One region of the Streptococcus halotolerans genome, then DNA from elsewhere that is predicted to be linked to it. Evidence: predicted binding sites of a transcription regulator. Region 1 holds the regulator's gene; each other region holds the start of a gene.
What was found. Region 1 encodes HrcA, which represses chaperone genes, less so after heat shock. Its sites were predicted from a motif close to TTAGCACTCNNNNNNNNNGAGTGCTAA; they were not measured.

Region 1 (11,138 bases):
TTCCAAAAAGGGTACTCGACCAAAGGACCAAATAGGGGGATAGGTTTAGCCAATGTTCGACAGATTTTAGAAAATTATCCGGAAACCGTTCTATCTACCAAGATGGGACATCATAGCTTCACCCAAATTCTAGAAATGAGACCAGAGCCATGAATATTTTTATCTTAGAAGACAACGTCTGTCAACAAGAACGATTATTGGGAACGATTAAAGAGATTTTAAAAGAAGAAAACTTATCCACACGTCATTTAGCAGCTTATAGCAAAGCCTCTAATTTACTCGATAATGTTAAAGAAAGAGGAAGCCATCAGCTCTTTTTCTTTGATATTGAAATCAAAGATGAGGCTCGTAAAGGCTTGGAAGTTGCCTCAGAGTTACGCCAGATGGACCCCAATGCGGTGATTGTTTTTGTAACAACCCATTCAGAATTCGCACCAATTAGCTTTAAATATAAGGTTGCTGCTTATGATTTTATTGATAAGATGCTGGATCCGGATGATTTCAAAGATCAGGTTCGCGACAGTATTTTATACACTGCCAGTCTATCCAAAGGGGTACAGACGGAAATAGAGTATTTTGATTATAAATCTGCTAAAGCACAAGTTAAAGTACCACTTCATGACATCTTGTATTTTGAAACCTCTCAAACGGCACATAAATTAATTTTAAGGACAAAAACAGAACGCCTAGAATTTTATGCTAGACTTTCCGATATTGAAAAAATGAGTGATAAATTCTACCAAAGTCATCGATCGTTTTTAGTCAATTTAGACAATGTGAGTGGTGTTGATAAGACCGAACAATTGGTTTATTTTGAAAATGGGGAGTCCTGCCTAGTCTCACGTTTGAAAGTCAAAACCTTAATCGCGAAATGGGAAAATAACATTTCAGGACGAAAAAATGACATTTCATGATTTTTGACTGGTTAAATTTAGGTGATGTGATAAACTAATACGTGTAGAGGCGAGGAACTCTCTCTCTTAAAAATTGACTGTTCGATACATTTCAATAATCTCCAACCTCGCTTCCTAATTTAATCTCCTTTCTAGTTTTAATCTCCTAATTTAACTAGAAGTTAAAAAACCTGTCATTCGTGGCAGGTTTTTTGACGTTGTCAATAAGCCAGTGTCCAAATATTTTTGGTATAGTCGAATGAATTAATACTCATCGAAAATCAAAATCTGAAATCCATCCATTTTCTATGAACAATCGATTTCAAATCAGACCAATAGAAGTGTTGAATCACTTCTTGCGGCTTGTTCATCACGTCATCAAGTGTTTTAAATATTTTATTCTTAAAGCCTCTCTTACGAATCTCAGCCTAGACTTGCTCAATAGGATTCATCTCTGGTGTAGAAGGAGGAATGAACTCAAAGCCAATGTTGGCAGGTTTCTCTAACGTCCTTGATTTATGCCACACAGCCTATCCATGATGAGTAAAATATAATCACGAAGATAAGTTAAGCTGCCGATTTGAGTTCTGTCGTTTAGTCTTGTGTAAAGTTCATATCGTTATTATAATTCAGATTTTTTCAGTGAGTATAACTTTGAGACAAAGAACTGAGATGCGGGCAGCACTTGAGTAGGGCAAGATGAAAGTGACGATGTCTCAATCTTAATTCAAAAGACTATACCAATAAAAACGCTTGCCTTTTTTGTCAATAGTTTTATAATGGGTGTCATAGCACATAAGAAAAGAGGTAATAACGATGAATAAAGTTGCTATTGTTACTGGTGCTGGGCAAGGCATTGGCTTTGCTATTGCGAAACGTCTCCATGCAGATGGGTTCAAAGTAGGAATTTTGGACTATAATGAGGAAACAGCCAACAAGGCTGTTGAGGCGCTATCTTCCAAGGATGCTTTGGCAGTCGTAGCAGATGTTTCCAATCGTGATGAAGTATTTGCAGCCTTTGATAAAGTGGTTGAATACTTCGGAGACTTAACGGTTGTGGTTAATAATGCCGGAATCGCACCGACAACACCTCTTGATACCATTACCCCTGAGCAGTTTGAACGCACGTTTGCGATTAATGTTGGTGGAACTATTTGGGGTGGTCAAGCAGCACTCAAGCACTTTAGAGCGCTAGGGCACGGTGGAAAGATTATTAATGCCACTTCTCAGGCTGGCTGTGAAGGGAATCCTAACTTGACAGTCTACGGTGGTTCTAAATTTGCGGTTCGTGGTATCACTCAAACCTGGGCTAAAGATTTGGCAGCAGAAGGCATTACTGTAAATGCTTATGCACCAGGTATTGTCAAAACGCCTATGATGTATGATATTGCGCATCAGGTTGGTAAAAATGCTGGAAAAGATGATGAATGGGGCATGAACACTTTTGCCAAAGACATTACCTTGGGACGTTTATCAGAACCTGAGGATGTTGCCAATGCTGTTGGTTTCCTTGCGGGAGAAGATTCTAACTATATCACAGGTCAAACGATTGTTGTTGATGGTGGTATGGTCTTCCACTAAGAAAACCTTTTGCTGAAAAAGCCGTTTAAAATGGATTGTCACTGTAAGCTTACTGATCCGATCAGTCAAGGTATCATTTAAATAAGGAGCTAAGAACCTGTCACTTATGGCAGGTTTTTCTGGTGAGCCAAAAGTTTAAAGAAGCTGCCAAACGCCTGAAGAAAATGTTAGTTTTGGAAAAACAGTTTTTAGATCAAGGTGCTATTTTTAGATGAAAAATGCCTGATCATTTCTCTTAAAATGAGGAAATACTCACCTTGTTGGAAAAATGTCATAGCAGTAGTTTGAAAAAATACGTGTCTCTAGAAAATAGTTTCCTGCATTTTCTTGATACCTACGGCATTCCTAAGGAAGTAGCTGTCTATCGCATTGTTACTATCTTATGGTATAATGTAGGGAAGAATGGAGGTTAGCATGACAGAAACGAAATTGTATATTGCAAGACATGGAAAGACGATGTTTAATACGATTGGTCGCGCACAAGGTTGGTCTGATACTCCCCTGACTGCCTTTGGTGAAGAGGGTATCCGAGAACTTGGTGTTGGTTTGAAAGCATCTGCTATTCCTTTCAAAGCGGCATTTTCAAGTGATTCTGGGCGTACCATGCAGACCATGGAGATTATCCTTCGTGAAACAGAAAATGAAAGCCTTCCTTATAAACGCGATAAACGCATTCGTGAATGGTGTTTTGGTAGTCTAGATGGCGGTTATGATGGTGACCTTTTCCAAGGTGTTCTTCCAAGAACGGTTGCCTTTGCAGATGGCCGCTCACTAGATGAAATGCCTTACCCTGATATTGCTCAAAGTATCGTGGAAGTCGATACAGCCAACTGGGCGGAGCCGTGGGATGTTTTAAGCAAACGTATCTATGACGGTTTCGAAGCCATGGCTAAAGAAATCGAAAGCCAGGGTGGCGGCAATGCTATTGTGGTCAGTCATGGTATGACTATCGGTACGTTTATATGGTTGATTGCTAATAATCAAGAAAAACAACGTATTGATAATGGAAGTATCTCAGTTGTGACTTATAAAGATGGTCAATTTAGCATTGAAACTGTAGCAGACTTATCCTACCGTGAAAAAGGAAGAGAGATTATCGACGCGAATGAGAAGTAAGTTAGGGAAATCGTCTCTAGTCATTTTGGGACTCGCTTTTTTAGTCTTAGTCGGAGGGCTATTCTGGTTCAGGAGTCAAGGGGACTCCCAAGGGTCAACTGGCAGTAAGGGGATCGAGCCAGCTGAGCAAGTTTCTGGAAAGAAAACAGCATCAAAGAAAACATCGCAAGATTCAGGCCTACCCAACGTCTCGCCTTCTGATTGGGAGCTAGTTTTGGTGAACCGTGATCACATCACACCAGAGCTAAATCCTGATTTGGAGACGGTTGAGAACATCACTGTGGATAAGCGAATTGCTGAAAATGTTAGAGCCTTTCTAAAAGCAGCCCAAGAAGTAGATCCTGCTTTTCATTTGATTTCTGGTTACCGCAGTGTCGCCTATCAAAAGGAATTGTTTCAATCATATATAGATCAGGAAAAAGCTAATGATCCTAACTTGAATGATCAAGAAGCAGAACGATTGGTCAAAACCTATTCCCAACCAGGGGGAGCGAGTGAACACCAAACTGGTCTCGCCATTGATTTGAGTACTGTGGATGCTTTGAATCAAGCAGATAAGTCTAGCATGGAAAAAATTCATAAACTGGCTCCTGACTATGGGTTCGTCCTTCGTTTTCTTGAAGGGAAGACAGCCTCTACGGGTGTTGGCTATGAAGATTGGCATTTTCGATTTGTGGGTAAAGATTCTGCGCGCTATATGACGGAGCACGGTTTGACTTTGGAAGAATATATTAAGCAATTGGAGGAGAAGTAGAGTGAGACGACGTTTTAAATTTTCATTTTTTATTAGTCTTACCATTGCTTTTGTATTGATTGGTATCTTGCCACTTGTTTTGAATTACCGAAGTTTATCGGCAGAGAAAAAAGTGGCAACTGGCTTGGATAATGAACGATTTATTGAAAAAATTGCTCCTGAAGTTCAAGAGTTGTCAACCTATTATGGGATTAGACCATCTGTCCTAATTGCTCAGGCAGCCTATGATTCCAATTTTGGTCAAAATTTATTAGCGGCTAAGTATCATAATTTATTTGCGATTCCTGCCCAACCCGGTGATGATAGCATCCGTCTGAAAAATATGGAACGCAACGAAGGTAATGTTAGTGAAGTTGAAAGAGATTACGCTATCTACCCATCGTGGAATCATGCTTTGGAAATTTATTTAGCAGGGCTCAAGGATGGTAGTCTAGCCAATAAAAATTTATATAAAATCTTAGCAACTGCTTCGAGTATCAGCGTAGCTACTCAAGCTTTTTACCGCTATGATTTCACTCACGATGATGATTATGCTAATCAATTAGAACAGATCATTAAAGAATATAATCTTGAAAAATACGATAAACAGATGAATTAGCACTCTATGAAAAAGAGTGCTAATTTTTTGTGTTTTTCTCTTGACTTCCTCAACTAGAGGTGTATAATTAGAATTATAAATTAGCACTCTACAAAAAGGAGTGCTAAAGCGTGAAGGGAGGTTCCATGATTACACCAAGACAAAATGATATTTTGAATTTAATCATCGAAATGTTCACCCAAACGCATGAACCAGTCGGTTCAAAAGCTTTACAAGGTTCGATTGATTCCAGTTCAGCAACTATTCGTAATGACATGGCTAAGCTAGAAAAACTTGGTTTTCTGGAGAAAGCTCATACGTCTAGTGGTCGTTTGCCAAGTCGAGCTGGTTTTCAATATTTTGTTCAAAACTCACTGAGATTGGAAAGTATTGAGGAGCAGGATGTCTATCAGGTGATTAAAGCTTTTGATTATGAAGCTTTTCGTCTCGAAGATATTTTTGCTACAGCTGGCCATCTCCTGGCTGATCTGACAGGTTATACTTCTGTGATTTTAGATGTGGAACCTAAACATCAGCGGTTGACAAACTTTGAAGTCGTGCAATTGTCCAATCATGATGCACTAGCAGTGATGATGTTGGATGACTCCAAACCAGTGACCGTTCAATTTGCTATTCCTAAGAATTTCTTGACCAAAGATTTGGAAACCTTGAATGCTTTGGTTAATGAACGTTTTCTTGGTAAAGCTGTTCTTGACATTCACTACAAACTGTTGACAGAAGTGCCGCAAGTTATCCATAAGTATTTTAGCACTACGGATAACATCCTGGACTTGTTTGATTACATTTTCCAAGGACTTTTTCGTGAGACGATTTTGATCTCTGGTAAGGTTAATGCTTTAAGTTATGCGGATTTATCAACTTACCAGTTCTTGGACAATGAGTCTAAGGTGGCTATTGAAATGCGCAGTAATTTGTCTGAGGAAGAACCGACCACTATTCAGGTGGCAGATAGTAGTGAACCCGCCCTTGCTAATCTAACCGTCATTCGACATCAGTTCTTAATACCGTATCGAGGTTTTGCTCTCTTGAGTTTGATCGGACCGGTCGAAATGGACTATCGACGGGCGATTAGCCTGATTAATGTGATTAGTCGAGTCCTAGCATTGAAGTTGGCTGATTATTATCGCTATTTAAGCGGCAATCATTACGAAGTTAATTAAGATATAGAATAAAAAGAGGTGACGCTGTGTCAGAAGATATTAAAAATGAAGAAATCGTTGATGAAACGATTGACAATGAAACCGACACTGAGGAGATTGTTGATGAGACTGTCGAGTCAGAAGAAGCTAGTGAAAAGTCAGAATTAGAATTGGCCAATGAACGTGCCGATGAATTCGAAAACAAGTATCTGCGTGCCCATGCGGAAATGCAAAATATTCAACGACGCGCTAGTGAGGAGCGTCAAAGTTTACAACGCTACCGCTCACAAGATTTAGCTAAAAAAATCTTGCCAAGCTTGGATAACTTGGAACGTGCCTTAGCTGTTGAAGGATTGACAGAAGATGTCAAGAAAGGCCTTGAAATGACACGTGAGAGCCTTCTGCAAGCATTTAAAGAAGAAGGTATCGAAGAAGTTCCAATGGATGTATTTGACGCCAATTTTCATATGGCTGTCCAAACCCTACCAGCGGATGACGGACACCCGGCGGAAACTATCGCAGAGGTCTTTCAAAAAGGCTATCAACTCCATGACCGCTTGTTAAGACCGGCTATGGTAGTGGTTTACAACTAGCTATTTCTGATGGTTGCTAAAGCAACTCATCAGAAAACGGCAAACGCTATGGGCGAATTGCCTAAGCTACTTACTAGCTTGCGATTAACGTAAATGCGATTTTAATCGCTCACGTCGTAATAAACGATTTGACCGCAATGTCGTAAAACTATAAAGTAATCAAAAGGAAAGCAAGTCCAAAGCTTGCTAGTATGATAATTTCCATTGTGACGACAGAGGCCTTGACTCCAAGGTTTCAGATAAGGCAATGTGATGACAACAGTTGCCGATACGTCTCAACAACACAAGGAAACTATCAAGAAGAAAATAAAGTAAAAGAGGAAAAAAATGAGTAAAATTATTGGTATTGACTTAGGGACAACTAACTCAGCTGTTGCCGTTCTTGAAGGAACAGAAAGTAAAATCATTGCTAACCCAGAAGGGAACCGTACAACACCTTCAGTCGTTTCATTTAAAAATGGTGAAATCATCGTTGGTGATGCTGCTAAACGCCAAGCAGTTACAAACCCAGAAACGATTATCTCAATTAAATCAAAAATCGGAACTTCTGAAAAAGTAGCTGCCAATGGAAAAGAGTACACACCACAAGAAATTTCAGCTATGATTCTTCAATACCTTAAAGGTTATGCGGAAGATTACCTTGGCGAAAAAGTTGAAAAAGCTGTTATCACAGTTCCAGCATACTTTAATGATGCCCAACGCCAAGCAACAAAAGATGCTGGTAAAATCGCTGGTCTTGAAGTAGAACGTATTGTTAACGAACCAACAGCGGCAGCCCTTGCTTACGGTCTCGATAAAACAGATAAAGATGAAAAAATCTTGGTATTTGACCTCGGTGGTGGTACGTTTGACGTTTCTATCCTTGAGTTGGGTGACGGTGTCTTTGACGTACTTGCTACAGCAGGTGACAACAAACTTGGTGGTGACGACTTTGACCAAAAAATCATTGATTTCTTAGTGGCTGAATTCAAAAAAGAAAACGGCATTGATCTTTCATCAGATAAAATGGCACTTCAACGTTTGAAAGACGCTGCTGAAAAAGCGAAAAAAGATCTTTCAGGTGTCACTCAAACCCAAATCAGCTTGCCATTTATCACAGCAGGTGATGCTGGTCCTCTTCACTTGGAAGTTTCATTGTCACGTGCTAAATTTGATGATTTGACAAGTGATCTTGTAGAACGTACGAAAATTCCAGTTCGTCAAGCTCTTTCAGATGCAGGCTTGTCAGTATCTGAAATTGATGAAGTCATCCTTGTTGGTGGGTCAACTCGTATTCCAGCTGTTGTAGAAGCTGTGAAAGCTGAAACATCTAAAGAACCAAACAAGTCAGTTAACCCTGATGAAGTTGTTGCAATGGGTGCTGCTATCCAAGGTGGTGTGATTACTGGTGATGTGAAAGACGTTGTCCTTCTTGATGTGACACCATTGTCACTTGGTATTGAAACAATGGGTGCAGTCTTTACAAAACTAATCGACCGTAACACGACAATCCCAACATCTAAGTCACAAGTCTTCTCAACAGCAGCAGATAACCAACCAGCTGTTGACATTCACGTTCTTCAAGGTGAACGCCCAATGGCAGCAGATAACAAGACTCTTGGACGTTTCCAATTGACTGATATCCCTGCAGCTCCTCGTGGTGTGCCTCAAATCGAAGTAACATTTGATATTGATAAAAACGGTATCGTTTCTGTTAAAGCTAAAGATCTTGGAACTCAAAAAGAGCAACACATCGTTATCAAATCTAACGACGGACTTTCTGAAGAAGAAATCGATCGCATGATGAAAGATGCTGAAGCAAATGCTGAAGCTGATGCTAAACGTAAAGAAGAAGTTGACCTTAAAAATGAAGTTGACCAAGCTATCTTTGCAACTGAAAAAACCATCAAAGAGACTGAAGGCAAAGGCTTTGACACAGAACGTGATGCCGCTCAATCAGCTCTTGACGAATTGAAAGCTGCTCAAGAATCTGGCAACCTTGATGACATGAAAGCAAAACTCGAAGCTCTTAACGAAAAAGCACAAGCTCTCGCTGTTAAAATGTATGAACAAGCAGCCGCAGCACAACAAGCAGCAGGCGGAGCAGAAGGAGCTGAAAACGCAGACGCATCAGGTGATGATGTTGTAGATGGTGAGTTTACTGAGAAGTAAGGTGTGAGAGCGTTAAAAGAATGACAGAAAAATAGGAACTTGACGCTGAATGCTTGTATTCAAGGAAAGTTATCTTTTTTCCGAAGTTCTTAGCCCGAACTCAATTTGGCTAAATGACATAGTGTCGCTTTACACCATGTATAGTAACTATAAATCCAATCACAGAGGTTGCAACCCAGCCTCTGTTTTTGGGTAAAAAACGATAGCAAGGTGGTCGAAGACCGCCAGAGATGGACAACTCCGTTGTAACGAGAGGTGGCAAGACCTAAGCTTACCAAAAAGGAAGGGAATGCCTTTGGCGATAGCTTTCGCCCCACATTATCGAAGGAACTTGTCCAAAAACAATACCTTTATAGAAAGGAATACAAGTTCGATTATTCGAACACAGGCTAAAAACCTAGTGAAAAAGATAAACTTCCTAGTGTGTTTCACACACTGTATCAGTTTCCTATTTTCATACGGTTTTCTTAACGCCTTTTGTATCATAAATTATGAACAATACTGAATTTTATGAACGTCTGGGGGTTTCTAAGGATGCTTCGCAAGACGAAATTAAAAAAGCTTATCGTAAGATGTCTAAAAAATACCATCCAGACATCAATAAGGAAGCTGGCGCTGAACAAAAGTACAAAGATGTTCAGGAGGCTTATGAAACCCTAAGTGATAGTCAAAAACGTGCTGCCTATGATCAATATGGTGCAGCAGGTGCTAGTGGCTTTGGTGGTGGAGCTGGAGGCTTTGGCGGTTTTGAGGGAGCTGGTGGTTTTAGTAGCTTTGAAGACATCTTCTCAAGTTTCTTTGGAGGAGGTGGTGCTAGCCGAAATCCAAATGCTCCTCGCCAAGGTGACGACTTGCAATACCGTGTCAACCTCAAGTTTGAAGAAGCTATTTTTGGGGCAGAAAAAGAGGTTACTTATAGCCGTGAAGCCACTTGTCACACTTGTGGAGGAAATGGAGCTAAACCAGGCAGTCACCCTGTCACTTGTGGTCGCTGTCATGGGCAAGGTTTTATTAATATAGACAGACAAACCCCACTTGGAATGATGCGTCATCAAGCCACTTGTGATGTCTGTCATGGAACAGGTCAAGAGATTAAAGATCCATGTACAACTTGCCACGGAACAGGTCATGAAAAAGAAAATCACAAAGTTGATGTCAAAATCCCCGCGGGTGTTGAAACTGGTCAGCAAATCCGTCTTCAAGGTCAAGGGGAAGCCGGTCATAATGGTGGCCCTTACGGAGATCTTTTCGTTGTTATCAATGTTATGAAGAGTGATAAATTCGAACGCGAAGGGGCAACCATCTACTACAACATGAATGTCAGCTTTGTCCAAGCGGCACTCGGTGATGTGGTTGATATTCCAACCGTTCATGGTGACGTTGAATTGACCATCCCAGCTGGTACGCAAACAGGTAAAACATTCCGTCTCAAAGGTAAAGGTGCGCCACGTCTTCGTGGTAATGGTCAAGGTGATCAACACGTGACTATCAATATCGTAACGCCAACTAAGTTGAACGATGCACAAAAAGAAGCACTGCAAGCTTTTGCTGAAGCTGGTGGTGAGAAAGTTCATCCTCAAAAGAAAAAAGGTTTCTTTGATAAGGTCAAAGATGCTATTGATGATTTATAAAAAAAGAATCCCTAATCGCTTGATTGGGGATTTCTTGATTTTAGATGGAAAGGATGTTAAACTATCTTAAACTTTCCCAAGGAGATCTGCCTATGTTACTTGAAGAATTCGACACCAACAAAGAAGCTATTATTAATCCAGATATGATTAATGAGCCTATCGAAGGATTTCCTGAAACAGTAGTGACTTGCTTTGCACGCGGGACTTTCGAGAGGATATTAAACGAGTTACCACATCGGCTTATCGTGTCAACTAGTGTGGCTAATCTAGATATTCCTATTTATGAAGTTGAATTTAATGGTCGAAAGTTTGGTTTTTTTAACGCCTACGTTGGCGGTGCAGCCTGCGTAGCGATTCTTGAGGACTTAATTGTTATGGGTATGAAAAATCTAGTGGTATTTGGTACTTGTGGGGTTCTCGATAGCACCATTCAGGAAACTTCCATCATTATCCCGACAGCAGCGCTTCGTGATGAGGGCACTAGTTTTCATTACGCGTCGCCTAGCGATGAGATAGCCGTTAATCAGGATTTTCACGAGGATTTTAAAACCTTCTTAGATGCTCAAAAGGTTTCCTACACAGAAGGCAAGGTTTGGACGACAGATGGTATTTATCGGGAAACGCCTGACAAGATGGCTAGGCGAAAATCCCAAGGAGCGGTGTGTGTTGACATGGAATGCTC
Region 2 (11,138 bases), 390 kb from region 1:
CGACAGGATAGGTTTTTTAATGTCGAGTTCGTTCAAGACAGGCTCAAACAGCTGCGGTTTAATGCCTAAAACGACAAGATCAACTTGTTCAACTAAACTTTGGTGGGAGCTAGCCGCCTGAACATTTAGCTCCTTGGCAATAGCTTTAGAGCGCTGAGGTGAAGAACCAGAGATGATGATCTCATGATTCATTTGTTTGATACCAGTGATGATAGCAGAAGCCATTTGACCGACACCAATAAATCCAATTTTCATCAGTTGTTCTACTGAGTGGGACTACTCAGCCCTTTCTAGTATTTTTTGATTAAATCAACAGTGGAACGATCAAGTCGCTTCACAATGGCTTGTAGGAAGTTTTGTGCTTCGATAAAGTCATCCATAGCATAAAGCGTTTGATGTGAGTGGATGTAACGAGCACAGACACCGATGGTTGTTGAAGGAATTCCTTCATTTTTGAGATGCGCAGTGCCAGCATCGGTACCTCCTGCGGCTGGGTAATATTGATACTTGATGCCAGCTTCTTCAGCGGTTGTCAAAAGAAAATCTCTCATGTTTGGGAGCATGATATGACCTGGATCGTAAAAACGAATTAAGGTACCGTCCCCAAGTTTTCCAGGATTGCCATAAATATCACCAGCAGGAGAACAGTCAACAGCGAAGAAGAGTTCTGGATTAAACTTGGTTGTGGAGACGTGAGCGCCGCGAAGACCAACCTCTTCCTGAACGTTAGCTCCAGCGATTAGGGTGTGGCCTAGGTTTTCCTTTTTCACGGCTTCTAACATTTCAGGTATCATAAGAATGCTATAGCGGTTGTCCCAGGCTTTGCTGATAACGTGTTTTTGATTGGCAGTTAGGATAGTTTCAGATTCGGGAATGATAAGAGAGCCAGGGAAAACACCAAAGTTTTCGGCTTCATCTTTACTACTAAAGCCTGCATCGAAGATGATGTCAGCTGTTTTAGGCAGTGAAGCGCCGTTTGTCCCACGTAAAAAATGTGGTGGAACAGACCCTGAAATGACAGGATAAATCCGACCATCAGGTGTGTGTAGGGTGAATCGTTGCGAACTGACAACGAGCGGGTTCCAGCCACCCAATTCAACCACGCGGAAAGTGCCGTCTTCTTTGATTTCTTTAATCATGAAGCCAACTTCATCCATGTGACCAGCTACCATGATGCGCGGAGCGTTGGCATCTTCATGATGTCGAATGCCAAAAATCCCCCCAAGTCCATCCGTTTGAACCTCATCCACCAAGGGTGTGATTTTCTCACGAAGATAATCGCGGACAGGTTGTTCAAAACCTGAGGTGCCTTTGAGTTCGGTTACTTCTTTGATTTTATTAAATAAATCAGTCATATTAGTTCAGTCTCCTCATCTGTATAAGTCTTACTAGCATTTTACCACTTTTAGTTATAAATGAAAAAGGGTGTGGGAGTGAAGAGCTGACGGTTGGCCTATTTTATATATAGAAAAAAAGCCTGAGATAAGCTATCTCAGACTTTCTATCAGTTAATTACAGTTTAACGATATTTGCTGCTTGAGGGCCGCGTTGACCATCTTGAACATCAAATGAAACTTTTTGACCGTCTTCAAGTGATTTGAAACCATCAGCTTGAATTTGTGAAAAGTGTGCGAAAACGTCTTGACCTTCTTCAGTTGAGATAAAACCAAAACCTTTTTCAGCATTAAACCATTTTACAGTACCTTGTGCCATAATGAGTTACTTCCTTCCTTTTATGATGCGTAAATAAAAGGAGATGAAAATGTGAAACATGATAACTCTGACATTTAATTACTTATCCATCATAACCTTTATAAGTAAGAAAGTCAATGCTAAACATGATTATTCTAAAAATAATAGTAAAAACTGTCTTGCTCTTGTTTTCTTGTGGTAAAATAAGGCTTATGAAGAATAAAAAAATAAGCATTTTGGGTGGGGCCCTACTTGGTTTGGGTCTCACAGCCCTTGCTGCTCAGCTGGCTTATAAGATTGGTGAGGCACAGAAAGCTCGTCGTATGGCAGATATTCGTGCTTATTTTAGCCAATTTGGAGATATCCAAGTTGTTTACATCAATGAATTCGAAGGCGGCAATGAAACAACTGGGGGTGTCGTTTTAGCAGATGGTCGCCAGTTTGATTTCGTTTATGAGCAAGGTGAGATTATTGCACAGGAGGTTGTGGCATGATTAAGGCATTGTCTTACGAGCAAATAACCGAACAGATAGAGTCAGGTCAAAAAACGGTTTTTCTGTTTACCGCTGATTGGTGTGGGGATTGTCAGTACCTATACCCCTTGTTAGAGGATATTGAGACTGAACATAGTGACTTCACTTTTATGCAGATAGACCGTGATAACTTTATGGATTTGGCACAAAAATGGGATATTTTTGGGATTCCAAGTTTGGTTGTCTTTGAAAAGGGTCAAGAAATTGGTCGTTTCGTGGATAAGAATCGTAAAACTAAAGAAGAGATTAGTGCATTTTTGAAAGGACTGTAAGAAAAATGATTTACACTTATAACAAAGAGCATGTTGGCGATGTGCTTATGGTTATTGTCAAAGAAGATAAGGGGCAACAGGTGGCTGTTGAGCGTAAAGGCAAGCTGGCTCGCGTTTTCCTTGAAGACTCTGGAGAAACTGTTGCTTGGAATATCTTTGAAGCGTCTAGCTTGGTTAAGATTGATGGACGCGGACAGGTCTTTTTGACAGATCAGGACCTTGCTATTTTAAATGCTGAATTAGCTAAAGAAGGATTTTCAGAAAAACTTATCGCAGATAATGAACCAAAATTTGTGGTTGGGCAAATCGTCGAAATGACAGCCCATCCAGATAGTGATCATCTCAATATTTGTCAAGTGCAGGTAGCTGAAGATGCTATCGTGCAAATCGTAGCTGGTGCGCCTAATGCAGCTGTCGGACTTAAAACGATTGTTGCTTTGCCAGGGGCTATGATGCCAAGTGGAAGTTTGATTTTCCCAGGTAAACTACGCGGTGAGGAAAGCTTTGGGATGATGTGTAGCCCACGAGAACTAGCATTGCCGAATGCTCCCCAAGTTCGTGGCATTATTGAATTAGATGATACTGCAAAGGTTGGCGAAGCGTTTGATGTAGAGAAGCATTGGAATAAGTAAAAAGACGGTTTTCCGTCTTTTTATTTATTCTGAACAGAATAGGTAGCTAAGTCTGAAACAGTTAGTTTTATCTGAATCATCTTTTTCAACCAATCTTCGGCATTGTGGCAGCAGATGACATCAAAAGATTGTTCCGTTACTGTTTCTAGAACTTCTAAAAATCCTTGGATTTTAGTAAAGGTCTGGGAATCATCCGCAAAAAGCATATCAGCGTTTGGTTCAAGGGCTGTTACTTGATTCTTTTGAGCCAGGAATTGACTGACTAATCCAAATCCGGCACCAAAATCTAAAATTTCCTTGTTTTCTAAGTGTGCTAACTGAGCAGAGGTTAATTCGTATTGAATTTTCTCTAAGGTTTGCGCAGCATGTCTCTATAAAATGCTAAATCTACCATTATTTTCTTCTTTTTTCTTCATTTTATCATATATTTTCCGAATAAATAGTTAGGAGGAAATCTTATGTATAATAAAACTATTTTAATCGGTCGTTTGGTGGCAACACCAGAGGTAGTAAAAACTCCCAATGATAAATCTGTTGCGCGTGTTACCGTTGCTGTCAATCGTCGCTTTAAAGGTAAGGATGGTGAGCGAGAAGCTGATTTTATCAATGTGGTCTTTTGGGGGCGTTTGGCAGAAACCTTAGCGTCTTATGGAACGAAGGGTAGCTTGATTTCATTAGATGGTGAGCTGCGTACGCGTTCTTATGAAAAAGATGGGCAAAGACACTATATGACAGAAGTTTTGGGACAATCTTTCCAATTACTCGAAAGTCGTGCCCAACGTGCTATGCGTGAAAATAATGTTGCAGCGGATCTGGCTGACCTTGTTCTTGAGGAAGAGGAGTTGCCGTTTTGATTAATCAATCCAACCTAATGATATCGTTGTTGATTTTAAAATAGTCGTTGACACATTTAGAGATATTAACTAATGCTAAAATCGGAAAAATCTAACTTTTTATTAAACATATATTGACAGAATATTCTATAAATGATAATATATACCTATTAATGATTAAGGAGGAAAACTGATGGAAATTCATGAAACTGATGTTGTTATTTCAGAAGTAGAAATTAACATTTGCGTTGTTAACAAGTAGTCTCGTTATAGTCTAGGGCAGGTTCCTAGACTTTTTTGTAAATTTTTGTAGGAGATTATAATGAGTTATTTTAGGTTGAAAAAAGAATTGAACTGGTCATTTAAGGGTGGGGCTATTGTTGTTTATGAAGGGAATCGAGAACTTCAATTGGCGATTAGTACAGATAACAATACAAAAGTATTTCAATTTTTAGACTTTCTGTCAGAGTTTAGAAATCGCCAAGACATAGAAAACTATTCTGATTTATCTAGTATTGAGAAACAAGATATTCTCAATTATTTACTAGATAGACATTTTCTACAACGATTTGACAGTCCAATCCATTTGAATCGAGCTGATTTATTTTTAAATAGTTTTCCCGATACTGACTTTCGAGAGTTTAACTGTTATAGAGAATCTGTCAAAATAGTGATATTGGGCTTGGGGACAGTAGGAAGTCATACGCTAGATGTCTTAATTAGAATGGGATTCCAGCAATTTATTCTAATTGATGGTGATAAAGTAGAGGAGAAAAACCTAGGGGCTCAAGCTTACTTTACAAATGACATTGGAATGTATAAAGTAGACGCTTTAAAGGAGCGTTATACAAATCTTGCTCAGATAGTAACCTTCTCTACCTACGTTAGCACTTTATCACAGCTATCTGCTCTAACTGGGGAATTAGGACCGCAAGATCTCATTATTAATGCTGCGGATGATTATACCTTAATGTATAACCTTGCTCAATCAATTATGCAGAAACAGCTTCCTTGCCCGGTTATTGAATCAGGATATGGACCTCTACTCCAAACAGCATATGTCATCAATTCTTATGGTTCAGCTAAATTAATGTGCGATTATATCCAAAAGAGCTTAGACGACACTAGTAAACCTATTAATGAAAATAGCGGTAGTGTTTTAAATGGTTATATGTCAGCTTTTATGGTAGGACAACTAATTATTGCCCCTTTTGTTAGTCAAAACATGACAGTCGCCGAATACAACTTTTATAATAATCACTTACTTTGGAAAGAAAGTCTAAGAGGGAAATAGATGTTTTTTTATTTAAAGAGAAGATATAAAGAAAACTTGCTTTTATTAGCCGTTATTATAGTCTCAATTATTTTAAAATTAAGGTCAGCATTTTTGACAGCTGAGGCTTTTAATAGCTTATTAGCTGGAGAAACTGATAGTTTTCTTTCTAAAGTTATTCTATGTGCTAGTCTATATTTTGGTTATGTTGTATTATTTGCCTTTCAAACTTGGTATGATGTGTTTGTTAGACAAAAAATGATTGGAGATATTCGTAGTGATATATCGTCCAGCTATGCGATGCATCGACCCAACCAATCTTCTGAATATACCAGTGGTAAGATGGTTTCATGGTTAACAACTGATAGTAATCGAATCAGCAATGAAGGCTTTAAGAGGTTATACACAATCGTGGAAGCAATTATTGAAGTGTTGTTATCTGTTTTTGCACTAGCCTTTCTCAACTGGAAATTAATGCTAGTTATTGTAGCCCTCGCTATTATCAACCTTATTTTACCTAAACTAGCAGATAAAAAATTGGCTTCTGTCTTTGGAAAACTAACGCTGAGTCAAGAAAATTTTACAGCTAGTATCGCCAATCTTTATAATGGTTTTACTTGTCTTTTCTCACTCAATAAACAAGATTTTTTAGTTTCCAAATCAGATAAAGAAATTCAAAGTATTCAAAAAGCTGAAATTGATAGTTATAAAATTGTTGGCGTGGCAACCTTTTTAGCAGCATTTGGTAATGTGTTAGGACAAATTGGAAGTTTAATGATTTCAGGTATTTTTGTCGCACAAAAAATGTTAACATTTGGTGATATTCTTTCTGTTTCAAATATTAGTGTTAATATTTTCAATGGTGTTAGCAACCTCTCTTCCAATATTATAGAGATCAAAGCTGCTTTCCCTATTTTTGAAAAGCATAAAAAATTCCTTAATGCCAGCAAAGAGGAACAGCTGAATGATAATATGAAACTGAAAAATGTTAGCTTAAATACCAAGATAGAGTTGAATAAGGTTAATCTGACCCTAGGAAATAATGAGATACTTTCTAACGCTAGCTATACGTTTAAAAAAGGTAAAAAATATTGTATCGTTGGACCTAGTGGTACAGGAAAGTCAACCCTTTTAAAATTGCTAACTGGTAGTTTAAACTATGATTCAGGAACGATAGAACTTGATGATCAGGCATTGAAAGCCATAAATGGTAGTAGCTTACGATCTCAAATAACCTATGTTGAGCAAACGCCTTATATTTTCAATGGAACCATACGTGAAAACATTACTTTAACTAATGATTTTTCTGATGAGGAAATAGAATCAGTGATTCAAAAAGTTTGTCTAACTAATGATATCAGTCAACTATCTAAAGGATTAGACACTTTAATTGGCGAAGGAGCGCTTGATTTATCTGGAGGACAAAAACAACGTATTTCACTAGCAAGAGCTATTCTCAATGGTAGTCAATTCTTATTATTGGATGAAAGTACTTCAAACTTAAATAAAGCTTTAGCCCAGTCAATTGAAAAAGAGCTTCTTTCTGATGATGCCTATTCCCTTATTGTTATCACACATCATCTTTCAGAGGAAATGAAGCCTTATTTTGATGATATTATTAGTTTGGAAAATGGCAAGCTGGTATCCCAAGCAACTACTTGATAAATGCCTATGTTAAAAAAGAAATAGGTATTATACCTACGACTAAAACATTATGGTTTTAGTTGTGTGCAAAGTAGCCATCACTATACATTAAATAGAGAGACTAGATTGGACTTTTGTCTAGTCTTTTTTGATGACAATCGTCACTGGTAAGCCTTTTCAAAAGATGGTAAACTGCTAGAAAGGAGGTAGTTATGGTCAAGATTATTTTTAGCGATATTGATGGAAGCTTGATTACTGATGAATTGGTGGTCACTAAGAGAACGCAAGAAGCTTTGGTTAAAGCTGTTGAAAAAGGAATTTATTTTGTACCGGTATCTGCTCGTATGCCAGAGGCTATTAAACCTATTATTAAGGACTTTTTACCAAAAACACCTATTATTTCTTATAATGGTGCCTTTATTCAGGATGAAAATGGAGAGGAAATTGATTCTTCACCCATGCCTATCGAAGATGGTGTGAAGATTTGTCGTTATTTGGAAGAAGCACATCCTACCATTGCTTGGAATGTTTATAGTGGTGAAAAATGGTTGTCACAAGATCGTTCCAATCAATGGATTGCCAGAGAAGAGGATGTCGTAGGAATATCATCCCAGGAATCTAATTTAGAAGATGTAGGGCATTTGTCTGATATTCATAAATTACTATTAATGGGTAATCCAGATGAGATTTTAGTGGTTGAAGACGTTCTGAAAGAGCGGTATCCTGACTTGTCTATTGCTAAGTCTTATCCTTATTATTTAGAAATCATGGCGTCAGGTATTCAAAAAGGAAGGGCTGTTGAGCAGTTATCAGAGCATTATGGTATCGCTATGAGCGAGACGATTGCTTTTGGCGACAATTTCAATGATTTAGACATGCTTGAAGCTGTTGGTCAAGGCTATGTCATGGCAAATGGACCAGAGGCGGTTAAGCAGGCTATTGGGAATGTTGTAGCAGATAATAATAGCGATGGGATAGCTGAGGTTTTGGAAAATATTTTATAGGGGTAGGAACAATCGGTACCTCGTCTTACAAGATCAGTTGGATGCTGTGTATCCAGGATTGTTGACAGCTATCTTTATCGTATTTTGCTGGTGGCTAATGGCGAAGAAAAACATGTCACCTATTAAGGTAATGCTTCTTTTGGTAGTTATTGCTTTTGTCGGTGTGCTTGTCGGATTCTTTGATCCAGGTCTATCTTACTAACTATAAGGAGTAAAATCTGATGACGAATCAAAAAATGATTAAAGGTTATGAGACAGAGATAGCCTATCAAAAACATATGATTGAAAATTTAGGACGGTGGTTCTCACTCTTCTTTATTGTGTCAAGTATCGGAGTGGTTTTGTTCGCCCTCTTTCATCTGGTTAATCTATGGGTAACAGCTTTAGGTCTCGTCTTAATCATTATTGGTAGTATAGGTATGCTATTATTTGGCTACGGTATCTATCGAGGTAAGAAAAATGTCTCGAAAGTCATCGAAGATTTTGAAATCAAACTTAGTCAATCAAAATAAGACAATAAAGCGCTGAAAACATTTTAGTTTTTAGCGTTTTTATTTTGACTATTTTTGACCAAGTGCTATAATAGTTTTTGTAATAGCTAGCACTCTGTTGTCAAGAGTGCTAATGCAGTTTATTTCGAAAGCTATTATGAAAATAATCCTTATGGAGGCATATGATGTTAAAACCATTAGGCGATCGTGTGGTCGTGACTTTTGAAGAAGTAAAAGAGAAATCAGTTGGCGGTTTTGTGCTAGCGGGTGCTTCTCACGAAGCAACTCAGACAGCAGTTGTTGTAGCCGTAGGACAAGGTGTTCGTACACTTAATGGCGATTTAGTAGCGCCCAGCGTTGCTGTAGGCGATAAGATTTTAGTTGAAAATGGCGTAGGGATTGATGTCAAAGACGGTGATGATCACTTATCAATCATCCGTGAGTCAGATATTGTTGCGATTGTAGAGTAAGAAAGACTAGAAAGGAGAAAGGGTTAGTCCGTATTGGTTGAAACTGAATACGGGCTAGGGATGGCTGCAAAAAGAGGAACACTATTTAGACGCTAGCGTCTAAGCAGGCTCCCTATTTTGCTATTGTTCGTTTGATGCCCTTTATATCTTAAATTATGGCAAAAGATATTAAATTTTCAGCAGATGCACGAGAAAGTATGGTGCGTGGTGTTGATATTTTAGCAGATACAGTGAAGGTAACACTTGGTCCTAAAGGACGCAATGTTGTTCTTGAGAAAGCTTTTGGTTCACCACTTATCACAAATGATGGTGTAACCATTGCTAAAGAAATTGAACTAGAGGACCATTTTGAAAATATGGGGGCTAAATTAGTCTCTGAAGTGGCTTCAAAAACGAACGATATTGCTGGAGATGGTACCACAACAGCCACTGTCTTGACACAAGCAATTGTGCGTGAAGGACTTAAAAATGTGACAGCAGGTGCAAACCCAATTGGTATCCGTCGTGGTATTGAAGCTGCGGTAGCTGCAGCAGTTGCTGATCTTAAAGAAATTGCTCAACCTGTCTCTGGGAAAGAGGCGATTGCCCAAGTTGCAGCGGTATCATCACGTTCTGAAAAAGTTGGGGAATACATTTCTGAAGCTATGGAGCGCGTGGGTAATGATGGTGTTATTACTATCGAAGAATCTCGTGGTATGGAAACAGAACTTGAAGTGGTTGAAGGAATGCAGTTTGACCGTGGTTACTTGTCACAATACATGGTAACTGATAACGAGAAGATGGTTGCTGATCTTGAAAATCCATTTATCTTGATTACGGATAAGAAAATTTCAAACATCCAGGACATCTTACCACTTCTTGAAGAAGTTCTCAAAACCAATCGTCCACTGCTTATCATCGCTGATGACGTTGATGGCGAAGCTCTACCAACTCTAGTTCTTAACAAAATTCGTGGAACATTCAATGTTGTAGCTGTCAAAGCACCAGGTTTTGGTGATCGTCGTAAAGCTATGCTCGAAGATATCGCTATCCTGACTGGCGGAACGGTTATCACAGAAGACCTTGGACTTGACCTTAAAGACGCAACAATGCAAGCTCTTGGACAAGCAGCGAAAATTACTGTTGACAAAGATAACACGGTCATTGTTGAGGGAGCAGGTGAAGCTTCGGCTATCGCTAATCGTGTTAACTTGATTAAGTCTCAATTGGAGACAACAACATCAGACTTTGATCGTGAGAAGTTACAAGAACGCCTTGCTAAGTTAGCCGGCGGTGTAGCTGTGATCAAGGTTGGTGCAGCAACCGAAACAGAATTGAAAGAAATGAAGTTGCGAATTGAAGATGCCTTAAACGCGACACGTGCCGCAGTGGAAGAAGGTATCGTTGCTGGTGGTGGAACAGCACTTGTTAATGTGATTGACAAAGTAGCCGCTCTTGAACTTGAAGATGATGCAGCAACAGGACGCAACATCGTTCTTCGTGCACTTGAAGAACCAGTTCGTCAGATTGCTTACAATGCGGGCTATGAAGGCTCTGTTGTTATTGACAAACTTAAAAATAGCAAAGTTGGAACAGGGTTCAATGCTGCAAATGGTGAATGGGTAGACATGATTGAAACAGGAATCATTGACCCTGTTAAAGTAACCCGTTCAGCCCTTCAAAATGCAGCCTCAGTTGCTAGCCTTATCTTAACAACAGAAGCTGTTGTCGCAAACCAACCAGAACCAGAAAGCCCAGCAATGCCAGCAGGCATGGATCCAATGGGTGGAATGATGTAATAGTTAAAAAGAATCTGAGACAGACGTCTCAGATTCTTATTTTTTGTAACCATTCGTTTTTAAGGTTGACTATTTAAAAGCTTTCTAGTCGACATGCCCTCAGGCTATCTATGCGGAAAATGTTTCGATTACATAGAAGCTTATCAAATGTTTATCACTTGCAACTTGAAAGAATGAACTTATTCAACGCTAAGACAAGCGATAATGGTCAAACGGATTGCTTGGGAGACTTGCCTGCTCTTTCTTTTCTTGGCAACTTAGAACGGTTGTCAAGATAGTTGATTTAAGCATAGTTGAGTTCTCTTAGATTTTTGTTTTCAACTTTAGGTATTGTTATTGGGTATTGTCAATAACATCTTTTTATTGATGTAAACATCGTTAATTGAATGGTTTGTCGTAGGCAGTTGGTATCAATTAACAATATCAGCAAACCCTTTTTTAAGATCGGTATTTTCAGTTTCTTTTGCTATGTAGTAGACAAAATCGATGCCGTTAGCTGAAAATCCTTGATTATTG
Region 3 (11,138 bases), 780 kb from region 1:
CAAATGGAAATGCTAAAAGAGCACCTGTTTTGTTGGCGTGAATCAACTGAACTTGTTCAAGCGTCAAATCCTGACCTTCGCCTTTCATATCAAGCATTTGCCCACCAACCATGCCAAAAGTACCTGAGGAGCGAGACAACATCTGTATCAACTTGATTTTAATGTCATTATCCAAATCTGCTTCAGCAATCAAGCCTGAGGCATCTAAAAAGAGGGAGTCACCAGCCAAAATAGCTGTCGCCTCATCAAATTTTTTATGGTTGGTCAAGCGCCCCCGACGATAGTCATCATTGTCCATAGCAGGCAGGTCATCATGAATGAGACTACCTGTATGGATCATCTCAAGTGCTGCTGCCACATCAAAATGGGCCGTTGTTAATGCGAGACCAAAACCATCCAACAACTCTAATAAAATTCTTGGGCGAATCCGCTTGCCACCGCTATCAATCGAATAAAGGATAGCCTCAATCAAGTCAGATGATACAACATCTTGACTCTGATAATAAGTGCGAATAGCCTGATCAATTTCCCTTATCTTATCCATCAAGCATCCATTTCCACTTCTGTTCCGTCTGGCTGCATAACTTTAACCAAGGTTTTTTCAGCATCTTGCAAGGTTTTTTGGAGTTCTTTAGACAAAAGCATTCCTTTTTGAAATTGCTCAATAGCTTCTTCTAAAGGAACATCTCCATTTTCCAATTGAGCCACAATAGTTTCTAACTCTTTTAAATTATCTTCAAATGTTTTTTTCTTGCTTGGCATTTGCTACCTCTACTTCTATCTGACCATCTTTCATTTGAATAGAGAGATGGTCTCCTTTTTTGACGTCATTAATACTCGTGATGGCTTTTTGGTCTTTTTGGACAATGGCATAGCCACGCGCGACAATCCTAGTCGTATCTAGCGATAAGAGCGTTTCTTGGGCCTTTTCAAATCGATTAACTTTGCTGTCATAGACACTCGTCATGTTTGACATGAGAAGCCGATTTAAAATGGCTAGACGTTCATCATATCGATTCATTTTTTCAGACAATCCTGTTGTCAAGAAGCGTTGTTTTAACAGTCGCTCTTGTTGCTGGGCATGATTGAGATTATTAGCCATTAACTGTGTCAAACGGCTGGTCAAATGGTCTAATTTTTGCGAAATCCCATCATAAAGACGTTCAGGTTGTCTAAAAATAACGGACTGCCGTAGTTGATTCAAACGGTCTTCTTGCCATTTCAACTGTCTAAGACTAGCCTGATAGGCCCGTTGCTGACGTTCACCAATCCAAGCTAAAATATCTGCTTTACTAATTGGCGTGGCCAATTCAGCTGCTGCTGTCGGAGTAGCGGCCCGTCTATCTGCCACAAAATCAGCCAAAGTGGTATCCGTCTCATGTCCGACACTTGAAATAATCGGTAACCGCGATTCAAAAATAGCTTCTACAACCATTTCTTCATTAAAAGCCCACAAGTCTTCAATTGAACCACCACCACGCCCAATAATCAAGAGATCCAAATCCTCTCTCTGATTGGCCTTAGCGATGTTAGCTGCCACTTCCTGAGCCGCACCATCTCCTTGAACCTTGGTCGGAAATAGCAGAATATCAACTCCAGGGAAACGCCGTGAGATGGTTGTGATAATATCTCGAATAACGGCACCACTTGGACTAGTCACAACCCCAATCTTTTTAGGAAATTGAGGTAGGGCTTGCTTGTGTTTATCATCAAAATAACCTGCTGCCGTCAGTTTCTTTTTAAGTTGCTCAAACTGAAGGGCCAAGGCACCGATACCATCTGGCTCCGCTTTTTCAATGATAAGGGAATAAGAACCGCTAGGCTCATAGAGTTGAACGCGACCAATAACATTAATTTTCATGCCTTCTTCAAGGTCAAATCCTAACTTTTTGAATTGGCTTGCCCACATGGTAACTTGTATAACTGCGTGCTCATCTTTAAGCGAAAAATACTGGTGATTGGGACGACGTCGAAAGTTAGAGACCTGTCCAGTCAAATAAACCCGCTCCAAATACGGATCACGATCAAATTTCAGTTTAAGGTACTTGGTTAAATGACTAACCGTTAGATAATCCGACATCTGCTCCCTTTCCATTTTTATGCAAAATTCTTTATCCATTATACCATTTTTCAACCAAATAAGCAGAAAAAGCAAGCTGAAGAAATCGACAAAAAAAGTTAGAAGCACTGTCGTAACAGAACACTCCTAACTCTATTTTTAATCATCTTTTCTATAAATCTATCTACAAGGCTCCCACAATAGCATGGGGTTGGTAGCACTCATCCAAGTATGCCATCTCTTCTTCTGTCAAGTAGACATCAAAGGCCCCCATAAAATCGTCCAAATATTTTTCTTTAGTCACACCAACAATAGGTGAATGAATGCCTTTTTGCCATAACCACGCTAGGGCGATTTGCGCTCTGGAAACAGCCTTTTTACCTGCTAGCTCTGCCACTCGCTCTACAATAACACGGTCTTGATCTTCGGTAGCATCGTATTTGGCATGTGCAATTTGATCTGTTTTACTCCGCGCTGTATCTGCTGTCCAATCTCGAACAACACGTCCAGCCGCCAAAGGACTATAAGGCACCAAGGCAACCCCATAATCGTTGCAGAATGGAATCATCTCACGTTCATCTTCGCGGTAAAGCATGTTGTAATGGTTCTGCATAACTGAGAAGGTTGTCCAACCATTCTTTTCAGCCACATATTGTGCCTTTTGAAATTGCCAAGCATACATAGCTGAAGCACCGAGATAATGAACCTTACCAGCACGCACCAAATCATTCAAAGCGGCCATGGTTTCTTCAATCGGCGTATGGTAATCCCAACGGTGAATGTATAAGATATCAATATAATCGGTTCCCAAACGTTTTAAACTGGCTTCTACTTGATTAAAAATAGCCTTGCGTGACAAACCTTTGGTATTTGGGCTGTCAGAATGGCCGTCACCGAAAAAGAGTTTGGTAGCAATAATCACCTCATCACGCTTAGCAAAGTCAGCCAAAGCACGACCTAGATATTCTTCACTAGTCCCTTGGGCATAGGTATTAGCGGTGTCGAAAAAATTGATTCCCATGTCCAACGCTTTTTTGATAATATGACGACTATCTGCTTCATTAAGTAACCAACCAGAATGAAAACCTACGCTTGCATCTCCGAAACTCATACAACCCAAACATAATTTTGACACTTCAAGGCCTGTATTTCCCAATCTTGTGTATTCCATCATTGCCCTCCATTTATCTAACCTGAACTTATTATACACCCTAGAGTGAACTCCAAGTCAAGCGTTTTCATGATGAAACTAATAAGAATCGGATGACATCCAATGCTTAAAGCATATACCAGACGATAGCTATGTATTGCAAGGCTGAAGCTAGAAGGATAAAGAGGTGCCAAATCATATGAAAATAAGGTTTTTTCTTAGCGTAAAAGAAAGCACCGACTGTATATGATAAGCCCCCTGCTAGCATGAGCAGGCCAAAAACAAGATTAGTTTTTTGAATAATGGCTGGGAGAATAAAAACAACCAGCCAGCCCATAAAGAGATAAAGAGAAAGACTAAAACTTTCATTAATATTCTTAGCAAAAATTTTATAAAGAATCCCAAAAACAGTGGCTCCCCACTGTAAAACGATAATGGTAATACCCAGCCAACCACCAACCAAGGATAGGGCTACTGGCGTGTAAGAACCCGCAATAGCAATGTAAATCATACTATGGTCGACAATTCGCAGGATATATTTCTGTGGTGTTCCATAAGTCATTGAATGATAAACCGTCGATGACAAAAACATCAAGAAAAGGCTGATAACAAAAATAGACATCCCCACTGCTGCTGTCATATCATAAAGCTGGAAAGCTCTAATAGCAGTAACGGGTAAAAGACCTAGCATAATGGCTGATCCCACCCCATGTGTTGTTGCATTGGCAATTTCTTCTCCAAACGATAGCGGATGATTTAATTTAAAGGTTTGATTCACTATTTTTTCCTCCCAGTTCAATCGTTAACAAGCGAGCCTTATAATAAGACTTTACAGCCAAACAAGCGTAAGCAATAACCTCTGGCACTTCTGCTTCTTCATTCATACAAGTGGCAAACCAATTGTATAAATCTTCCGAGCTATAATCCTGTTCCAGAACGCTTAGCGTCTCACCAATCTCTTGCAAGCTAAAAACATTTTTCAAAAACGCAATAGCAATTAAACGAGCTATCTGATGACGTTGGTATTTTTTCTTAAACGGCTTTTCTAAATGACCATGCTTGACATAATTGTTTACCATAGAAGATGTAATCCCTTTAGCATCCCTGTCAACACCTGTCTGGCTAACCTTGTTAACATAGTAAAGGACTTGGTCTAAATAGAGGTCCAATTCTGGTAACTCTTTCCATAGTGGTATTTTCTCTAATTTTATTTCTTCAAAAATATCATATCTAGTTTTCATAACCAGATTATATCATTTATATAATTTAAAACAAGAAAAAACCTTGCCCAGAGACAAGATTTCGAGGTTATTTTAAAGTGGCTAAGGCAGCCTCATAAGTTTGCTCTAGTAACATGGTAATAGTCATAGGACCAACACCACCAGGAACTGGCGTTATCAAATCAGCTATTGATTTAACTGCTTCAAAATCGACATCCCCCGATAGTTTCCCATTCTCATCGCGATTCATGCCCACATCAATCACGACTGCGCCTGGTTTGACATAATCAGCTGTGATAAATTTTGAGCGCCCAATAGCAACCACCAAAATATCTGCTGTCTTGGTAATGTCAGCCAAATGTTTCGTTCTAGAATGTGTCGAGGTTACGGTAGCATCAGCTTCTAAGAGAAGAGCAGCCATCGGTTTACCAACGATATTGGAACGACCAACAACGACCGCATTTTTTCCTTCTAAGTCAACACCATAAACTGCGAACATCTTCATGATACCAGCAGGTGTGCAAGGAATCATAGCTGGTTTTCCAGACCACAAACGTCCCGTATTAACATGATGAAAACCATCAACGTCCTTAGTCGGGTCAATTGCTAGGACAACTTTTTCCTCATCAATATGATCTGGCAGGGGTAACTGCACTAGAATCCCGTGAAAGCGATCATCACGATTGTACTGCTCAACCACAGCCAGAAGCTCTTCTTGAGAGATAGCTGCTGATAAACGAACCGTTTCACTGAAAAATCCAGCTTTTTTAGCAGACCGTTCTTTATTTCTAACATAAACCTGACTAGCAGGATTTTCTCCGACCAAAATAACCACCAAACCTGGAACAAGTCCCTCTTTCTCCTTTAAGTGAGCAACCTTTTCAGCCAATTCAGCCTGCATCTTTTGGGCCAAGCCCTTACCATCAATCAATCTTGCCATCCTACACTCCTATACTTTTTGACCATTATACCAAAAAGCTAGGCTGATACCTAGCATCTTTTTTATAATACTTTACTCAAGAAATGTTTCGTTCTTTCTTCCTGAGTATTTTCAAAGATTTGTTGAGGTGTGCCATCTTCTACGATAACACCACCATCCATGAAAATGACACGGTCAGCCACCTCACGCGCAAATCCCATTTCATGTGTCACAATAACCATGGTCATCCCAGACTTCGCCAAGTCTTGCATAACGACCAAAACCTCTCCTACCATTTCGGGATCAAGAGCTGATGTTGGTTCATCAAAAAGCAAAACATCTGGATCCATAGCCAATCCACGCGCTATGGCAATACGTTGCTGTTGCCCACCAGATAAACTGGACGAGTAGGCATCTGCTTTATCACGAAGACCAACTTTATCTAGAAGTTCAAAAGCTTTTCTTTCTGCTTCACTCTTTGATAAACCTTTTGTTTTTATTGGCGATAAAGTGATGTTCTCCAAAATACTCATATTTGGAAAAAGGTTAAATTGTTGAAAAACCATTCCCATTTTCTCACGCATCTTGAAAACATCATTCTTTTTATCAGTAATATCCACACCTTCAAAAGTAACACTACCTTTCGTTGGTATTTCTAGTAAATTCATGGTTCTAAGGAATGTTGATTTTCCTGATCCAGAAGGACCAATGATAACCACAACTTCTCCCTTATGAATTTCAAGATTGATCCCTTTTAACACTTCATTTTGGCCAAAGTGTTTATGCAAATTCTCGATTGAAATTAATGTCTCTATCATTATAATGTTCCTCCATTACCCATTCGTTTTTCAAGGATTTGCAATAATCTAGACATTGCCGTTGTGATCATTAAATAGTAGAACGCTGCAAACAAGAGTGGTTCAACAGGAATATAGGTCGCTGTTACGACAGATTGGGCACCATTCCAAAGTTCCATTACCCCAATGGTTTGTAACAGTGAGCTGTCCTTGATGATGGTAATAAACTCATTCCCCAAAGCCGGCAAGATATTTTTGATCGCTTGAGGCAGAATAACATAACGCATAGCATTTTTAGGCTTAATACCAAGTGAATAGGCTGCTTCCAGCTGACCCTTTGGAACAGACTCAATACCGGCACGAACGGACTCCGAAATATAGGCACCACTATTCAATGAAATAATAATAATACCAGGCAAAAGACGGCTAAAATCCATATCTAAGACACCAAAACCAACCGTCGGCGCCCCACTAAAATGCATCCAGGCAAATGCAATCATGATTTGGACTACCATAGGAGTCCCCCGAAAGACCCAAACATAAAAACTGGCTATCCAAGCTAAAGGCTTAAAGGAACTCCTTTTTGAGAACGCCACTAAGATACCAATAATGGTTCCCAAAAAAACAACACAGGCAGAAATCATAATGGTGACGATAACGCCGTAATTAAAATAAGCCCAATACTTGGGAAGGAAAGAAAAATCCATAACGAACTCCTATTTACTAAAAGATAAGAACCATCATAGCATAGATAAACTAAAAACACAATGTTTTTTGGTATTTTTATACAATAAAGCATCCTTTTTTGTATAAACAAAGCTAAAATCTATTGAAATATTCACATCAGATCATAGCCTTTCTAACACCTGAGTTTTTACATGAGCTACCAGCGATGCCTCTAATATCACAGGCTCCCAACACTCGTATCACCATCTTTAAAGGCAAAATAAAAATGAGTCCGACACTATGTCCCAGACTCATTTCTACTACCTTAATAAAGCAAATCATAGATTTCCATTGCAATCAAATCAATGCTATCAAACGAATACGACTCCTTAGCTTCAACATCGCGCAAAGTGAAGACTGGTCCGTTTTCTGGATCGTTATTGAATGATACTTCTGCAACAACAACTCCTTCTCGCTCAAAATTACGTTTTAAATTACCGCCATCTGTGGCCATAAGCTCAAGACGATTGATGATTCTCACTAAATGTGATTCCATATCTTACTCCTCTATTTCTATTAATTTCTCTTATTTTACCACAAAAAGCTTTCAAAGTAACACTAAATCAACTATTTTCCTGATATTAAAAGTTTAAAAAAACGCATTAGCACTCCCTTAGTTAGACTGCCAATTTTTTGAACTTTTTACTTGCAATGCAGAACTATCGTGCTATAATAAAGTCAGATAAAGTTTGACTATATTTGACCAAAATCAATTTGGTTTGGTAAAAGTCCTATATCTATTGAAACATTTCACTTTTAAAAATCTCTCAAAAAGCGAGGTATATCTATGCTTTGTCAAAATTGTCAATTAAACGAATCAACTATCCATTTATACACTAATGTTAATGGAAGACAAAAACAAGTTGATCTTTGCCAAAACTGTTATCAAATCATGAAAACAGATCCTAAAAACAGTCTTTTGTCAAACTTAGGCCAAGGTCAAGAAAGAGCGTCATCATCTATGAACCCATTTTTCGATGATTTCTTTGGTGATCTCAATAACTTCCGCGCCTTCAGCGGTGATTTACCAAACAGTCCTAAAACACAAGCAGGTGGTCAAGGTGGCAACAACGGTCCAGGAAACCGTCATCCAAATGGTCCCCAAGGACCTACTCAACAAAAGAACCAAGGTCTCCTAGACGAATTCGGTATCAATATCACTGAAATCGCTCGTCAGGGTGACATTGATCCTGTTATTGGCCGTGATGATGAAATTCTTCGTGTCATTGAAATTCTAAACCGCCGTACTAAGAACAATCCTGTTCTTATCGGTGAACCTGGGGTTGGTAAAACAGCTGTTGTGGAAGGCCTAGCACAAAAAATTGTCGATGCTGATGTTCCACAAAAACTCCAAGGCAAGCAAGTCATTCGTCTAGATGTTGTCAGCCTTGTTCAGGGAACCGGTATCCGTGGTCAATTTGAAGAGCGTATGCAAAAACTCATGGAAGAAATTCGTAATCGCCAAGACGTGATTCTCTTTATCGATGAAATCCATGAAATTGTTGGTGCTGGTAGTGCTGGCGATGGCAATATGGACGCTGGTAATATCTTAAAACCTGCTCTCGCACGTGGCGAGCTCCAATTAGTTGGTGCAACAACTCTTAATGAGTATCGTATTATTGAAAAAGACGCTGCTTTGGAACGTCGTATGCAACCGGTTAAAGTCGATGAGCCAAGTGTTGAAGAAACCATCACTATCTTAAAGGGAATTCAACCAAAATACGAAGATTACCATCATGTCAAATACAGCTCTGATGCTATCGAAGCAGCAGCCATTCTCTCCAATCGTTACATTCAAGATCGCTTCCTTCCCGATAAGGCTATTGACCTTCTTGACGAATCCGGTTCTAAGATGAATTTAACCTTGAATTTTGTTGATCCGCAAGAAATCGATCAGCGACTAGTTGAAGCTGAGAATCTCAAAGCTCAAGCAACACGTGATGAAGACTACGAACGTGCCGCTTACTATCGTGATCAAATCGCTAAGTACAAAGAAATGCAAGCTCAAAAAATAGACGATCAAGATACCCCTATTATTACGGAAAAAAATATCGAAGCTATTATTGAGCAAAAAACTAATATCCCCGTTGGCGATCTTAAAGAAAAAGAACAAAGTCAATTGGTTCATTTGGCGGATGATCTTAAATCACATGTCATTGGTCAAGACGATGCTGTCGATAAAATCGCAAAAGCTATCCGTCGTAACCGGGTCGGTCTTGGCTCCCCAAATCGTCCTATCGGTTCCTTCCTCTTTGTAGGACCAACTGGTGTTGGTAAAACAGAACTCTCTAAACAATTAGCTATTGAACTCTTTGGTTCAGCTGACAGCATGATCCGTTTCGACATGTCTGAATACATGGAAAAACACGCTGTTGCCAAACTTGTCGGTGCTCCTCCGGGATACGTTGGTTATGAAGAGGCTGGGCAATTAACTGAAAAAGTCCGCCGCAACCCATATTCACTCATCCTACTTGATGAAGTTGAAAAAGCGCATCCAGATGTCATGCACATGTTCCTCCAAGTACTTGATGATGGTCGCTTGACTGATGGCCAAGGTCGTACGGTCAGCTTCAAAGACACCATCATTATCATGACTTCTAATGCCGGTACTGGCAAAGTTGAAGCTTCTGTTGGTTTCGGTGCTGCCCGTGAAGGTCGTACCAATTCTGTCCTTAACCAACTTGGTGATTTCTTTAGCCCAGAGTTTATGAACCGTTTTGACGGTATTATCGAATTCAAGGCCCTTGAAAAAGAAAACCTTCTAACGATTGTTAACCTTATGCTTGAAGATGTTAACGACCGTCTCGCTGTCAACGGCCTCCACCTCGAGGTAACCGATAAAGTTAAGGAAAAACTAGTTGACCTTGGCTATGATCCAAAAATGGGGGCTCGACCACTGCGCCGAACTATACAAGACCATATCGAAGATGCTATCACAGATTTTTACCTTGAAAATCCTTCAGAAAAAAATCTCCGTGCTATCATGACTTCGAATGGACATATCGTCATCAAATCAAACACAAAAGCTGAAGCTGTTATTGAAGAAAGCTAGAAAAAAGGTTGTGTCAATCATGAGATTGACACAACCTTTTTGCATTATCGGAGGTTCCAGTAAGCCTGAAAATCCTTAACAATTGATGTTCTAAAATAAAGACAATAAACAACCAAGATCGAGAGAACAGCCGCCAACACATCAAAGGGTAATTTCATCATCGCATATTGAAGATTGGCATAAAGAAAAGCTCTACCTAGTCCATAACCAATAATATCAACCATTGCCCCTAGAGACATCGCCAACAAAACGCGCTTTTTGGTAGCCTTCGTCTCCTTTGGCCCAACAACAACTGATATGACAGCTACTTGTAAACTATGCGTTACAAGCGTGACAAACATGGGTGTCGGATAAAAGAAGAAATCTCCTAAAAACGAACCAATCCCCGCAACCACCATCGCTTCCAGAGGTGGAAATAAGAGCCCTACTAAAAAAATAACAATACCATTGATATAAAAATGTCCTCCCGGTACAGGAATCGATAAGAAACGAGCACTCAAAATAATGGTCACCGCCATAAAAAGAGCTGAAATTGTGACTTGTCTTGCTGACATAACCAACCTCTCCAAGCTTTAACTGTTGTCATCATTTATACCAATATTCTCAGGAAATGTCAAAATTTTGGGAAACTTTTCTAGTTTATTAGGTTAATTTTTAGTATAATAAGAGAAAAAACTATCGAGGAAAACTATGGTAAATCCTACATTCGGCCACAAAGAAGACAATGTTGTCTATCAAAATCGTTATGGCGTTTATGCTGTTATCCCAAATAAAGAGCAGGATAAAATGATTCTGGTTCAAGCACCAAATGGAGCCTGGTTTCTCCCCGGTGGAGAAATAGAAGGAAACGAAGACCATTTTCAAGCGCTCGAACGTGAACTGATCGAAGAACTTGGTTTTAAGGCACAACTTGGAGACTATTTTGGACAAGCTGACGAGTATTTCTACTCTAGCCATCGCGATACACATTTTTACAATCCTGCCTATATCTACGAAGTCACTTCCTTTGAAGAGTTAGGAAATCCTTTGGAAGATTTTAATAAGCTGGCTTGGTTCCCTATCCATGAAGCTAAGGCTAAATTAAAACGTGGTAGTCACAAATGGGGCATTGAAATGTGGGAAAAAAAACATATTAAATAATTTTTTCAGGTTAATAAGTGTTATAATATAAACAGAAAAAGTTTTATTGGAGGATAAACATGAGACTTATCAATG

Region 2: the regulator HrcA is predicted to act here: its motif matches at 8,482-8,508, upstream of groES (co-chaperone GroES).
Region 3: the regulator HrcA is predicted to act here: its motif matches at 7,474-7,500, upstream of A2G56_RS04500 (ATP-dependent Clp protease ATP-binding subunit).

The regions. Positions count from the first base shown of each region.
Region 1 covers NZ_CP014835.1:1,818,080-1,829,217, forward strand. Annotated here, with positions in the region: gene A2G56_RS08285 (sensor histidine kinase) at 1-153, shown strand, start outside; gene A2G56_RS08290 (response regulator transcription factor) at 150-914, shown strand; partial or broken gene A2G56_RS10505 (transposase) at 1,175-1,449, opposite strand; gene A2G56_RS08295 ((S)-acetoin forming diacetyl reductase) at 1,710-2,474, shown strand; gene A2G56_RS10700 (hypothetical protein) at 2,735-2,887, shown strand; gene A2G56_RS08300 (histidine phosphatase family protein) at 2,889-3,590, shown strand; gene A2G56_RS08305 (M15 family metallopeptidase) at 3,580-4,344, shown strand; gene A2G56_RS08310 (glucosaminidase domain-containing protein) at 4,346-4,942, shown strand; gene hrcA (heat-inducible transcriptional repressor HrcA) at 5,068-6,102, shown strand; gene grpE (nucleotide exchange factor GrpE) at 6,129-6,674, shown strand; gene dnaK (molecular chaperone DnaK) at 7,002-8,825, shown strand; gene dnaJ (molecular chaperone DnaJ) at 9,317-10,456, shown strand; gene A2G56_RS08335 (nucleoside phosphorylase) at 10,549-11,138, shown strand, end outside.
Region 2 covers NZ_CP014835.1:1,429,949-1,441,086, reverse strand. Annotated here, with positions in the region: gene proC (pyrroline-5-carboxylate reductase) at 1-255, opposite strand, end outside; gene pepA (glutamyl aminopeptidase) at 291-1,355, opposite strand; gene A2G56_RS06445 (cold-shock protein) at 1,513-1,713, opposite strand; gene A2G56_RS06440 (DUF4651 domain-containing protein) at 1,905-2,186, shown strand; gene A2G56_RS06435 (thioredoxin family protein) at 2,183-2,497, shown strand; gene ytpR (YtpR family tRNA-binding protein) at 2,503-3,129, shown strand; gene A2G56_RS10675 (hypothetical protein) at 3,150-3,380, opposite strand; gene A2G56_RS06420 (single-stranded DNA-binding protein) at 3,588-3,983, shown strand; gene A2G56_RS06415 (ThiF family adenylyltransferase) at 4,285-5,256, shown strand; gene A2G56_RS06410 (ABC transporter ATP-binding protein) at 5,257-6,897, shown strand; gene A2G56_RS06405 (Cof-type HAD-IIB family hydrolase) at 7,092-7,883, shown strand; partial or broken gene A2G56_RS10255 (PTS system mannose/fructose/sorbose family transporter subunit IID) at 7,900-8,085, shown strand; gene A2G56_RS06400 (hypothetical protein) at 8,105-8,395, shown strand; gene groES (co-chaperone GroES) at 8,560-8,844, shown strand; gene groL (chaperonin GroEL) at 9,000-10,622, shown strand; gene A2G56_RS06385 (DUF4767 domain-containing protein) at 11,033-11,138, opposite strand, start outside.
Region 3 covers NZ_CP014835.1:1,033,479-1,044,616, forward strand. Annotated here, with positions in the region: gene A2G56_RS04450 (polyprenyl synthetase family protein) at 1-547, opposite strand, end outside; gene A2G56_RS04455 (exodeoxyribonuclease VII small subunit) at 544-762, opposite strand; gene xseA (exodeoxyribonuclease VII large subunit) at 737-2,080, opposite strand; gene A2G56_RS04465 (aldo/keto reductase) at 2,244-3,230, opposite strand; gene trhA (PAQR family membrane homeostasis protein TrhA) at 3,337-3,987, opposite strand; gene A2G56_RS04475 (DUF1836 domain-containing protein) at 3,971-4,450, opposite strand; gene A2G56_RS04480 (bifunctional methylenetetrahydrofolate dehydrogenase/methenyltetrahydrofolate cyclohydrolase) at 4,518-5,369, opposite strand; gene A2G56_RS04485 (amino acid ABC transporter ATP-binding protein) at 5,432-6,166, opposite strand; gene A2G56_RS04490 (amino acid ABC transporter permease) at 6,166-6,852, opposite strand; gene A2G56_RS04495 (DUF1797 family protein) at 7,137-7,367, opposite strand; gene A2G56_RS04500 (ATP-dependent Clp protease ATP-binding subunit) at 7,659-9,923, shown strand; gene A2G56_RS04505 (ECF transporter S component) at 9,968-10,477, opposite strand; gene A2G56_RS04510 (NUDIX hydrolase) at 10,614-11,063, shown strand; gene A2G56_RS04515 (DUF1827 family protein) at 11,123-11,138, shown strand, end outside.